3 linked regions of the Aquibium oceanicum genome follow. Each later gene encodes a partner of the first gene's protein in a complex. Links are inferred from orthologs where the notes say so. Each region holds a gene or a part of one and is shown in the gene's direction. Other genes may lie near its edges. The genes, in order: secY, secA and secG.

Region 1 (3,125 bases):
TGCCGAAGAATAGCGCCAGCGCTGAAGAGGAACGACTGACATGGCTGACAAGAAGACGGGCAAGACCCTGACCGTCGAGCAGATCGGAAGCCCGATCCGCCGTCCGGCCGAGCAGCGTGCGACGCTGATCGGCCTTGGTCTCAACAAGATGCATCGCCGCCGGACGCTGGAGGATACGCCTTCGGTCCGCGGTATGATCGCGAAAGTTCAACACCTCGTCCGCGTCGTGGACGAGGCTTGATCGACGCGGGAGAAAGACAATGAAACTCAACGAATTGCGCGACCGCGAAGGCGCGACCCATTCGAAGAAGCGTCTCGGCCGCGGTATCGGATCCGGTTCGGGCAAGACCGGCGGACGCGGCGTCAAGGGCCAGAAGGCCCGTTCGGGCGTCGCGATCAACGGCTTCGAGGGCGGCCAGATGCCGCTCTATCGGCGCCTGCCGAAGCGCGGCTTCAAGAACATCTTCGCCAAGGACTTCAACATCGTCTCGCTCGGCCGCATCCAGACCGCGATCGATGCGGGCAAGCTGGACGCATCGGCCACCATCACCGCCGATACGCTCGTCGAGGCCGGCGTGCTGCGCCGTGCCAGGGACGGCGTGCGCCTCCTGTCCGACGGAGACCTGAAGGCGAAGCTGAGCTTCGACGTCGCGGGCGCGTCCAAGGGCGCGATCGAGAAGGTCGAGAAGGCCGGCGGTTCGGTCAAGCTTCCGGAAAAGGCCGCGAAGTAGCGCGACCGGCGAGCGGCGGAGCGACCGTCGCTTGCATGTCTGATGGTCGGAGCCTATTTCGGGGCTTCGCAGATGCGCGCCGCCCCCACGGGCGGCTCGTCTGCGTCACGAAGCGGAGAATTCTTCATGGCATCTGCTGCTGAGCAACTCGCCTCCAATCTGAATTTTGCGGCTTTCGCGAAAGCGGAAGACCTCAAGAAGCGGATATGGTTCACGCTCGGTGCGCTGCTGGTCTATCGTCTCGGTACCTACATTCCGATTCCCGGCATCAATCCGGACGCGTTCGCACAGGCCTTCGAGCAGCAGTCGGGCGGTGTGCTCGGCATGTTCAACATGTTCGCGGGCGGCGCCGTCGAGCGCATGGCGATTTTCGCGCTCGGCATCATGCCTTACATTTCCGCCTCGATCATCATGCAGCTCATGACGTCGGTAATCCCGACGCTCGAGCAGCTGAAGAAGGAAGGCGAGCAGGGCCGCAAGGTCATCAACCAGTACACGCGCTACGGCACCGTGCTGCTGGCGACCGTCCAGGCCTACGGCATCGCCGTGGGGCTGGAGAGCGGCGCCGGAATCGTCACCGATCCGGGCTGGTTCTTCAAGATGTCGGCGGTCATCACGCTGGTCGGCGGCACCATGTTCCTGATGTGGCTCGGTGAGCAGATCACCGCCCGCGGTATCGGCAACGGCATTTCGCTCATCATCTTCGCCGGCATCGTCGCGGGGCTGCCCTCCGCACTCGGCGGAACGCTCGAACTCGGCCGCACCGGCGCGCTGTCGACGGGCATCATCCTCGCCATCATCGTTCTGGCGATCGCGGTGATCGGGCTCATCGTCTTCTTCGAGCGCGCCCAGCGACGGCTTTTGATCCAGTATCCGAAACGCCAGGTCGGCAACCGGATGTTCCAGGGCGACACGTCGCACCTGCCGCTGAAGCTGAACACGGCCGGCGTCATCCCGCCGATCTTCGCATCGTCGCTCCTGCTTCTGCCTGCCACGCTGGCCGGTTTCTCGAACACGGAGAACCTTCCGGGCTGGGCGAGTGGCGTGCTGGCCACGCTCGGCCATGGCCAGCCGCTCTACATGATCCTCTACGCCTCGCTGATCGCGTTCTTCGCGTTCTTCTACACGGCGATCGTGTTCAATCCGAAGGACACGGCCGACCAGTTGAAGAAGCATTCGGGTTTCATCCCGGGCTACCGGCCCGGCGAGCGCACGGCCGAGTACATCGACTACGTCTTGACCCGCATCACGGTCGTGGGCGCCATCTACCTGGTCCTGGTCTGCATGCTGCCTGAGTTCCTGATCTCGGCGACGGGCGTGCCGTTCTACCTTGGTGGCACTTCGCTTCTGATCGTGGTGAGTGTAACGCTCGACACGGTGGCGCAGGTCCAGGGTCATCTGATCGCGCATCAGTACGAGGGGCTGATCAAGAAGTCGAAGCTCCGCGGAGGAAAGAGGGGACGATGAGGCTGATACTGCTCGGACCGCCGGGGGCGGGGAAGGGGACGCAGGCGCAGCGACTGGTCGAAACGCACGTCATTCCGCAACTCTCCACCGGAGACATGCTGCGCGCCGCGGTCAAGGCGCAGACGGAAGTCGGCAAGAAGGCCAAGGCCGTCATGGACGCCGGCGAACTCGTGTCGGACGATATCGTCAACGCGATCGTCTCCGAGCGGATCGACGCGGACGATTGCGCGCGCGGCTTCATCCTGGACGGCTATCCGCGCACACTGGCGCAGGCCGACGCGGTCGAGGAAATGCTGCGGCAGAAGGGGCTAGGGCTGGACGTGGCGATCGAACTCGTCGTCGACGACAAGGCGCTGGTCGGCCGCATCGCCAAGCGCGCTGCCGAGACCGAAGCCGCCGGACTGCCCGTCCGCAAGGACGACAATCCGGCGATCTTCGAGGAGCGGCTGCGCGAGTACTACAAGAAGACCGCGCCGCTGATCGGCTACTACCATGCCAAGGGACTCCTGACCGGGGTCGACGGCATGGCGGAGATGGATGCCGTGACGGCATCGATCGAGAACATCCTCGACGGTGTCACGCGCAAAAACTGACGCGGCACAGTTGACGGGGCGGACGCGCTGGACTATAGCGCCACGTCTCCCAACCAGACCTGCCGTCGGATGGGCCTTTGTGGCGCGTCCGCGGCTTTCAATGGGAAACCCCGCAGGGGCCGGCCTCCACCGGACGCGGGAACCTTGAATGCGCCGACCGGTCTCGCGACGATTCCGGCGGCCCAAATGGAGAAGAAGATGGCCCGTATAGCAGGCGTCAACATACCGACCAACAAGCGCGTCGTCATCGCGCTGCAGTACATCCACGGCATCGGCTCGAAGTTCGCCCAGGAGATTGTCGAGAAGGTGGGCATCCCGGCCGAGCGCCGCGTGC
Region 2 (3,432 bases), 1.4 Mb from region 1 along the record:
GGGGTCTCCTGGGCCGGGGCAGTGCTGTCCTGCGCGAGCGCGCCGAGCGGCGCTGCGACGGACAAGCCCGCGGCCAACGCACATGCGGACAGGAGACGAAGGTCGAAAGGCACACGCATGGAGTTTCTCCAGATGGAAATGACGAAGGCGCAGCCTGTCGCGCCCGAATGAGGCGGAAATTGGCGGCCCGGGCCGCTCGCGGTCAGCGTTGACATCGCTTTCGCCCCCTCTTATCTGTCCTTCGTCCCTGCGTCCAGAACCGTTTCCGGGCGCTTTTTTGATTGTGGATCTGCCCTAAACTCCATACCAGGCACGGTCCTGCCGGTTCCGGCCGGAAGATGTTTCTGTTCGAAAGGACCAGCTGATGGTCAGTCTCGGTGCTCTCGCCCGCAAGGTATTCGGCTCCTCCAACGATCGCCGGATCAAGGGACTTCGTCCCCGGGTGGAGGCGATCAACGCGCTCGAAGCGGAGATGACGGCGCTGTCCGACGAGGCGCTGAAGGGCAAGACGGCCGAGTTCCGCGCCCAGATCGCCGAAGGGCGGTCGCTCGACGATCTCCTGGTGCCCGCATTCGCCGTCGCACGCGAGGCGGCGCGCAGGGCGCTGGGGCTGCGGCCCTTCGACGTCCAGCTCATCGGCGGCATGGTCTTGCACGACGGCGGCATCGCCGAGATGCGCACCGGCGAGGGCAAGACCCTGGTGGCGACGCTTCCGGTCTACCTGAACGCGCTGGGCGGCAAGGGCGTGCATGTCGTCACCGTGAACGACTATCTCGCCACCCGTGACTCCGAATGGATGGGCCGCGTCTATTCCTTCCTGGGGCTTACCACCGGCGTCATCGTGCATGGCATGTCGGACGAGCAGCGCAAGGCCGCCTATGGCTGCGACGTGACCTACGGGACCAACAACGAGCTCGGTTTCGACTACCTGCGCGACAACATGAAGTACGAGCGCGCCCAGATGGTGCAGCGCGGTCACAATTACGCGATCGTCGACGAGGTGGACTCGATCCTGATCGACGAGGCGCGCACGCCGCTGATCATCTCCGGGCCGCTCGAGGACCGCTCCGACCTCTACAACCAGATCGACACGTTCATCCCGCTGCTCAGCGATCCAGACTTCGAGGTCGACGAGAAGCAGCGCACGGCGACCTTCACCGAGGAAGGCACCGAGAAGCTGGAGAACCTCCTGCGCGACGCCGGGCTGCTCAAGGGCGCGTCGCTCTACGACGTCGAGAACGTTTCGATCGTCCACCACGTCAACAACGCGCTGAAGGCGCACCGGCTGTTCCAGCGCGATAAAGACTACATCGTCCGCAACGGCGAGATCGTCATCATCGACGAGTTCACCGGGCGCATGATGCCCGGCCGCCGCTATTCCGAGGGCCTGCACCAGGCGCTGGAGGCCAAGGAGCACGTCAAGGTCCAGCCCGAAAACCAGACGCTGGCCTCGATCACCTTCCAGAACTACTTCCGCATGTATTCCAAGCTGGCCGGCATGACCGGCACGGCCTCGACGGAAGCGGAGGAGTTCGGCAACATCTACGGGCTCGGCGTCTCCGAGATCCCCACCAACCTTCCCGTGGCGCGCCTGGACGAGGACGACGAGGTCTACCGCACCGTCGAGGAGAAGTTCCGCGCCATCGCCCGCGAGATCAAGGACGCCCATTCCCGGGGCCAGCCGATCCTGGTGGGCACCACGTCGATCGAGAAATCCGAACTGCTCGCCGAGCGGCTGCGCAAGGAAGGGGTGTCGACCTTCGAGATCCTGAACGCCCGCCACCACGAGCGCGAGGCGCAGATCGTCGCCCAGGCCGGCAAGCCGGGCGCCATAACCATCGCCACCAACATGGCCGGACGCGGCACCGACATCCAGCTCGGCGGCAATGCCGACATGCGCATCGCCCAGGAACTGGCCGACATGCCCGAGGGCGCCGAGCGCGCTGCGAAGGAACAGGCGATCCGCGACGACGTGCAGCGGCTGAAGGCCGAGTCGCTCGCCGCCGGCGGGCTCTACGTGCTGGCGACCGAACGCCACGAATCGCGGCGCATCGACAACCAGCTGCGCGGCCGCTCCGGCCGCCAGGGCGATCCCGGCCGGTCGAAGTTCTTCCTGTCGCTACAGGACGACCTGATGCGCATCTTCGGCTCCGACCGGATGGACGGCATGCTGCAGAAGCTCGGCCTCAAGGAAGACGAGGCCATCATCCATCCCTGGATCAACAAGGCGCTGGAGAAGGCTCAGAAGAAGGTCGAGGCGCGCAACTTCGACATCCGCAAGAACCTGCTCAAGTACGACGACGTGATGAACGACCAGCGCAAGGTCGTGTTCGAGCAGCGCAAGGACCTGATGGACGGGGAGAACCTCTCCGAGACCGTCGGCGAGATGCGCCAGGACGTCATCGACGACCTGGTGGCCAAGCACATCCCCGAAAACGCCTATGCCGAGCAGTGGGACGTCGCCGGCCTGAAGGAAGGCGTGCGCTCCTTCCTCAACCTCGACCTGCCGGTCGAGGAGTGGGCGCAGGAGGAAGGCATCGCCGAAGAGGCGATCCACGAGCGCATCACGGCCGCCGCCAACGCGGCGGCGAGCGAGCGGGCCGAGCGCTTCGGCGGCGACGTCATGGTCTATGTCGAGAAATCGATCCTGCTGCAGACGCTCGACCATCTGTGGCGCGAGCACCTGGTCAACCTCGACCACCTGCGCTCGGTGGTCGGTTTCCGCGGCTACGCCCAGCGCGATCCGCTGAACGAGTACAAATCGGAAGCCTTCGAGCTGTTCCAGGCGATGCTGGGCAACCTGCGCCAGGCGGTTACGGCACAGCTGATGCGCGTCGAACTGGTGCGCGAGGCGGCCGACGCCCCTCCCCCGCAGGTCCCGCAGGGCGAAGGCCACCACACGGACGCGACGACCGGCGAGGACGAGTTCGACGAGGCCGGAGACACGGCGATGCTGGTGCGCCAGGAGTCCAACCGCATCGTGCCGGCCGAGCAGCGCGATCCCAACGATCCCTCGACCTGGGGCAAGGTCGGCCGCAACGAGGCCTGCCCCTGCGGCTCGGGCAAGAAGTACAAGCACTGCCACGGTACCTTCGCCTGAGGCGAGGCGCTCCCGCCGCGCCCTTCGATCCGGTTCCCCGTACAGCAGCCACCCATAGGCGCTGGTAGCGTTGGGCGTCCGTGTTCGCTGGCGAATGTCTCAGTGGAACTGGTTGTTCACGCTGAAGTCGCAGCCCGACTGCCCATATTGATAGCCGCGCGTGGAGTTGTCGTAGCAGTCGAATCCGTCGACAAGCTCGGATTCGTAGAAGCCGATCGAAGTATAGTTACTGACCAGATTGAGCAGACGATTGCCGGCCACGGTAATGGCGGTGGTATCCCTCGCATGGATTCCGAAATTGCCCCCATAAGCCGCGCCTACATCAAGAATAG
Region 3 (3,145 bases), 460 kb from region 1 along the record:
GAGACCCCGAGATGCATGTTGCGCGCCTGCTCGTCCAGGACGGCACCGGCGATCACCTGCCCGAGCACCTGGTTGTCTAGGCCGAACGCCACCGCCTGCTCCCGCGTGATGCGTCCGCCGAACTGCTGGGAGATCGCCGAGAGCTGCCGGTCGTAGGCCAGCCTGTAGTCGATCGCCGACACCGTGGTGTCTCCGGCCGTGACGACGTCGCCGCCGGTCGTCCCGGCGAGCTGGCCGGATATTCCCCAGACGGCGAAGCTGAGGACCAGGAGCAGAAGCAGGAGCTTCGCCACCCAGGTTCCGGCCGCCGAGCGTAGTGAATCGAGCATCTGAGTTCCGAATTCGTGACAATTGTCGCGCAAGAAGGCGCGCATTCAGGTGAGCAAATAGACTCCTTCGAGGCGGGTGTCGATTGCTTTATGGTGCCGATTTGGTAGGAAACCCGCGCATCTCCTCGTTTCCTATCGGGATTTCAATCATGACCAAGGGCATCCGGCCGCTCGTCGCGGGCAACTGGAAAATGAACGGGACCGGCGCCTCGCTGGGCGAGCTACGGTCGATCGGCCACGGCTTCATGAGCGGGCTGGATACCGAGACGGATGCACTGCTGTGCGTGCCTGCCACTTTGCTGTGGCGAGCCCACGAGATTCTCTCCTCCACGCCCGTCCGCTGCGGCGGACAGGATTGCCATGCACGCCCGAGCGGCGCCCATACCGGCGACATTTCGGCGGAGATGCTGAAGGATGCCGGCGCGAGCCACGTCATCGTGGGGCATTCCGAGCGGCGGGCCGACCACGGCGAGACGGACGCGCAGGTCCAGCTGAAGGCCGAGGCGGCCTGGCTCGGCGGCCTGACCGCCATCATCTGCGTCGGCGAGACGCAGGCCGAACGCGACGCAGGCAGGACGCTCGACGTTCTCTCCCGGCAGGTCGCCGGATCGGTGCCGCCCGGCGCCACGCGCAAGAACACCGTCGTCGCCTACGAGCCCGTCTGGGCCATCGGGACGGGCCTGACCCCAACCGCCCGGGACGTTGCGCAGGCGCACGCGCACATCCGCGCGGAACTGGGAAAGAAGATGAACGCCGAAGCCGCCACGACCCGCATCCTGTATGGCGGTTCGGTCAAGCCCTCCAACGCGGTCGAGCTGATGTCGGTCGACAACGTCGACGGCGCGCTCGTCGGAGGAGCGAGCCTCAAGGCCTCGGACTTCCTGGGAATCGCGGAAGCCTACAGGTCGCTGTAGACGGCGGGAGCGCCCGATTTCGTTTGACACGAAGGTGCGGGACACCCACATCCCGCCGTGCCTGCGGGCACTTGCACTTGGAAACCCCGCAAAAGGCGTGTATTGAGCCGCGTCTTCTCCCAAGGCGTCGTACTTGCCGGAAAATTTCCGCGGATTGGAAATATGGAAACCATACTCGTTGTCATCCACCTGATGATCGTCCTTGCGCTGGTCGGCGTCGTCCTTCTGCAGCGTTCGGAAGGCGGCGGTCTCGGCATCGGCGGCGGGTCCGGCTTCATGACGGCGCGCGGTGCCGCGAACGCGCTGACGCGCGCGACGGCCATTCTCGCGGCAGCATTCTTCGTCACGTCGCTCGGGCTCACGTTGATTGCGCGCTACGGCGAACAGCCGATCGACATCCTCGAACGCCTGCCCGCGGGCCAGCAGCAGCAGGAAAACGGAACGGGTAGCGGCGGCGGTGTGCTCGACCAACTCGGCGGCAGCGATACGCCCGCGCCGGTCGAACCGGCGGCGCCCGCGGGTCCGCAGGTGCCCAACCAGTAGTCGTCGTCTTCTGATGCAATGAAACGGCCGGTTGTCCGGCCGTTTCTTCATGTCGAAGGCATTTCCTTTCTTAGACTGTTGTTTTGCTGCAACCCTTTTTCCTCGGTTCGCTCTTTGGAGCTGGCGAACCGACGAAGTTCGTTGAGAAAATTGATCTTTCTCCGCTATTATGCCGCAGCTCGCGGATAGGGATTTTCCAGACCGTCCGAGCTGTAGCGAAAGATGGATCGAGACGATGCGTTCAGGGCGTGTGTTGCTTGCATTGGGATTGGCCGCCGCGGTGGCGCTTGCCGCATTCGGACCGGCGCGTGCCGAAGGTGACAGGTTTCGTTTCTCTCCGCCGCCCCTGTCCCTGAAGAAGGAGCCGGCCAAGTCCGAGAAGGCAAAGCTCGCCTCGAAGGAGAAAACGAAGGCCGTTGCCGAGCGCCAGAAGGCGTCGGAAGCCCGGAAGGCGCAGCCCAGCGTTCCCGTCCCGACCGTCGCCGAGGTGGTCTCCAGCGGCAACAACGGCGAACTGCGTAGCACCGTGGAGCAGCAGACCGGCCTGTTCGGCGGCCTCTTCGGCAGCCCGGCCTCGCGGCTGCTGCCCCAGACCGAAGCACTCGACGGCGTGCTGGAGCAGACGCAGAAGGGCCGGAAATTCGCGGTCAAGGACGAGTTTGTTCCCCAGACCGTCGCCTTCTCCGGATATCAGCGCGGAACCATCGTGATCGATACGGGCAAGCGCTTCCTCTATCTGGTGGAAACGCCGACCAGCGCCCGCCGATACGCCATCGCGGTCGGACGGGAAGGCCTGGAGTTCAAGGGTACGGCCAAGGTCGGCGACAAGCAGGAATGGCCGCGCTGGATCCCGACGCTCGACATGCAGAAGCGCGAGCCGAAGAAGTACGGGCAGTACAAGGACGGCATGCCCGGAGGTCCAGCAAATCCGCTCGGTGCGCGCGCCATCTACCTCTACCAGGGCAAGAAGGACACGCATATCCGTATCCACGGCACGAACCAGCCGCAGACCATCGGCACCAATTCGTCGAACGGCTGCTTTAGGATGATCAACGAGCACGTGATGGACCTTTACGGCCGCGTGCGGGTCGGCACCGAAGTCGTGGTGCTCTGACAGAGTTCCCGCGGCCCGCATCCGCCGGGCCGCGACCTTCGACTGTTTAAGACCCGCATCGTGACCTGTCGCGGCTTGGCTGGAGAAGTTTACGCTGGCCGCGCGCGCTCTGCGATTGCCTGCACATCGACACCCTTCGGCAGGTTACCGAAAAAGTGGCCCCATTGCCCGGCGAGGCGTGACACGCAGAACACTTCCGCCACCGCAGCCGGCGCGTGCCTGACGAGCAGGACGCCCTGAAGCAC

The links.
Region 2: the proteins of secY (region 1) and secA are in contact, whole or in part, in a crystal structure (PDB 3DIN), measured with the Thermotoga maritima proteins. The link is inferred for Aquibium oceanicum from one-to-one orthologs. Residues at the interface, in WP_004081795.1 of Thermotoga maritima: Glu108, Gly109, Glu110, Glu111, Ala236, Glu237, Arg238, Arg239, Ile240, Thr241, Ile242, Gln243, Tyr244, Ala245, Arg246, Arg247, Val248, Thr249, Gly250, Arg251, Arg252, Val253, Tyr254, Gly256, Ala257, Ser258, Thr259, Tyr260, Leu261, Pro262; in WP_004082002.1 of Thermotoga maritima: Glu261, Ala262, Arg263, Lys300, Ala301, Arg302, Thr303, Ile304, Ile305, Leu323, Tyr324, Asp325, Pro326, Val329, Ser330, Tyr333, Ile336, Lys340, Phe345, Val349, Glu363, Phe364, Tyr374, Ser375, Gly376, Gly377, Glu393, Ile395, Thr482, Ser483.
Region 3: secY (region 1) and secG share a complex: the UniProt entries of both Escherichia coli proteins name them as parts of the sec protein translocase complex. The link is inferred for Aquibium oceanicum from one-to-one orthologs.

Annotation. Positions count from the first base shown.
Region 1 is NZ_CP018171.1:3,300,266-3,303,390, reverse strand. Bases 53-3,027 are described here. They hold secY (preprotein translocase subunit SecY), read left to right. Parts: upstream 53-857; coding sequence 858-2,198; downstream 2,199-3,027. Other genes in these bases: rpsM (30S ribosomal protein S13), read left to right, coding at 2,990-3,027; BSQ44_RS16135 (adenylate kinase), read left to right, coding at 2,195-2,791; rplO (50S ribosomal protein L15), read left to right, coding at 261-731; rpmD (50S ribosomal protein L30), read left to right, coding at 53-241. Also shown: rpsE (30S ribosomal protein S5), read left to right, coding at 1-13; more of rpmD, read left to right, coding at 41-52; more of rpsM, read left to right, coding at 3,028-3,125. UniProt on the Escherichia coli protein: The central subunit of the protein translocation channel SecYEG. Consists of two halves formed by TMs 1-5 and 6-10.
Region 2 is NZ_CP018171.1:4,719,909-4,723,340, forward strand. The notes cover bases 19-3,300. They hold secA (preprotein translocase subunit SecA), read left to right. Parts: upstream 19-364; coding sequence 365-3,100; downstream 3,101-3,300. Other genes in these bases: BSQ44_RS23005 (peptidylprolyl isomerase), read right to left, coding at 19-119; BSQ44_RS23015 (right-handed parallel beta-helix repeat-containing protein), read right to left, coding at 3,200-3,300. Outside these bases: more of BSQ44_RS23005, read right to left, coding at 1-18; more of BSQ44_RS23015, read right to left, coding at 3,301-3,432. UniProt on the Escherichia coli protein: Required for protein export, interacts with the SecYEG preprotein conducting channel.
Region 3 is NZ_CP018171.1:2,835,610-2,838,754, forward strand. What follows is about bases 101-3,095. They hold secG (preprotein translocase subunit SecG), read left to right. Parts: upstream 101-1,405; coding sequence 1,406-1,786; downstream 1,787-3,095. Other genes in these bases: BSQ44_RS13860 (SurA N-terminal domain-containing protein), read right to left, coding at 101-329; tpiA (triose-phosphate isomerase), read left to right, coding at 479-1,243; BSQ44_RS13875 (L,D-transpeptidase), read left to right, coding at 2,022-2,900. Outside these bases: more of BSQ44_RS13860, read right to left, coding at 1-100. UniProt on the Escherichia coli protein: Subunit of the protein translocation channel SecYEG. Overexpression of some hybrid proteins has been thought to jam the protein secretion apparatus resulting in cell death; while this may be true it also results in FtsH-mediated degradation of SecY.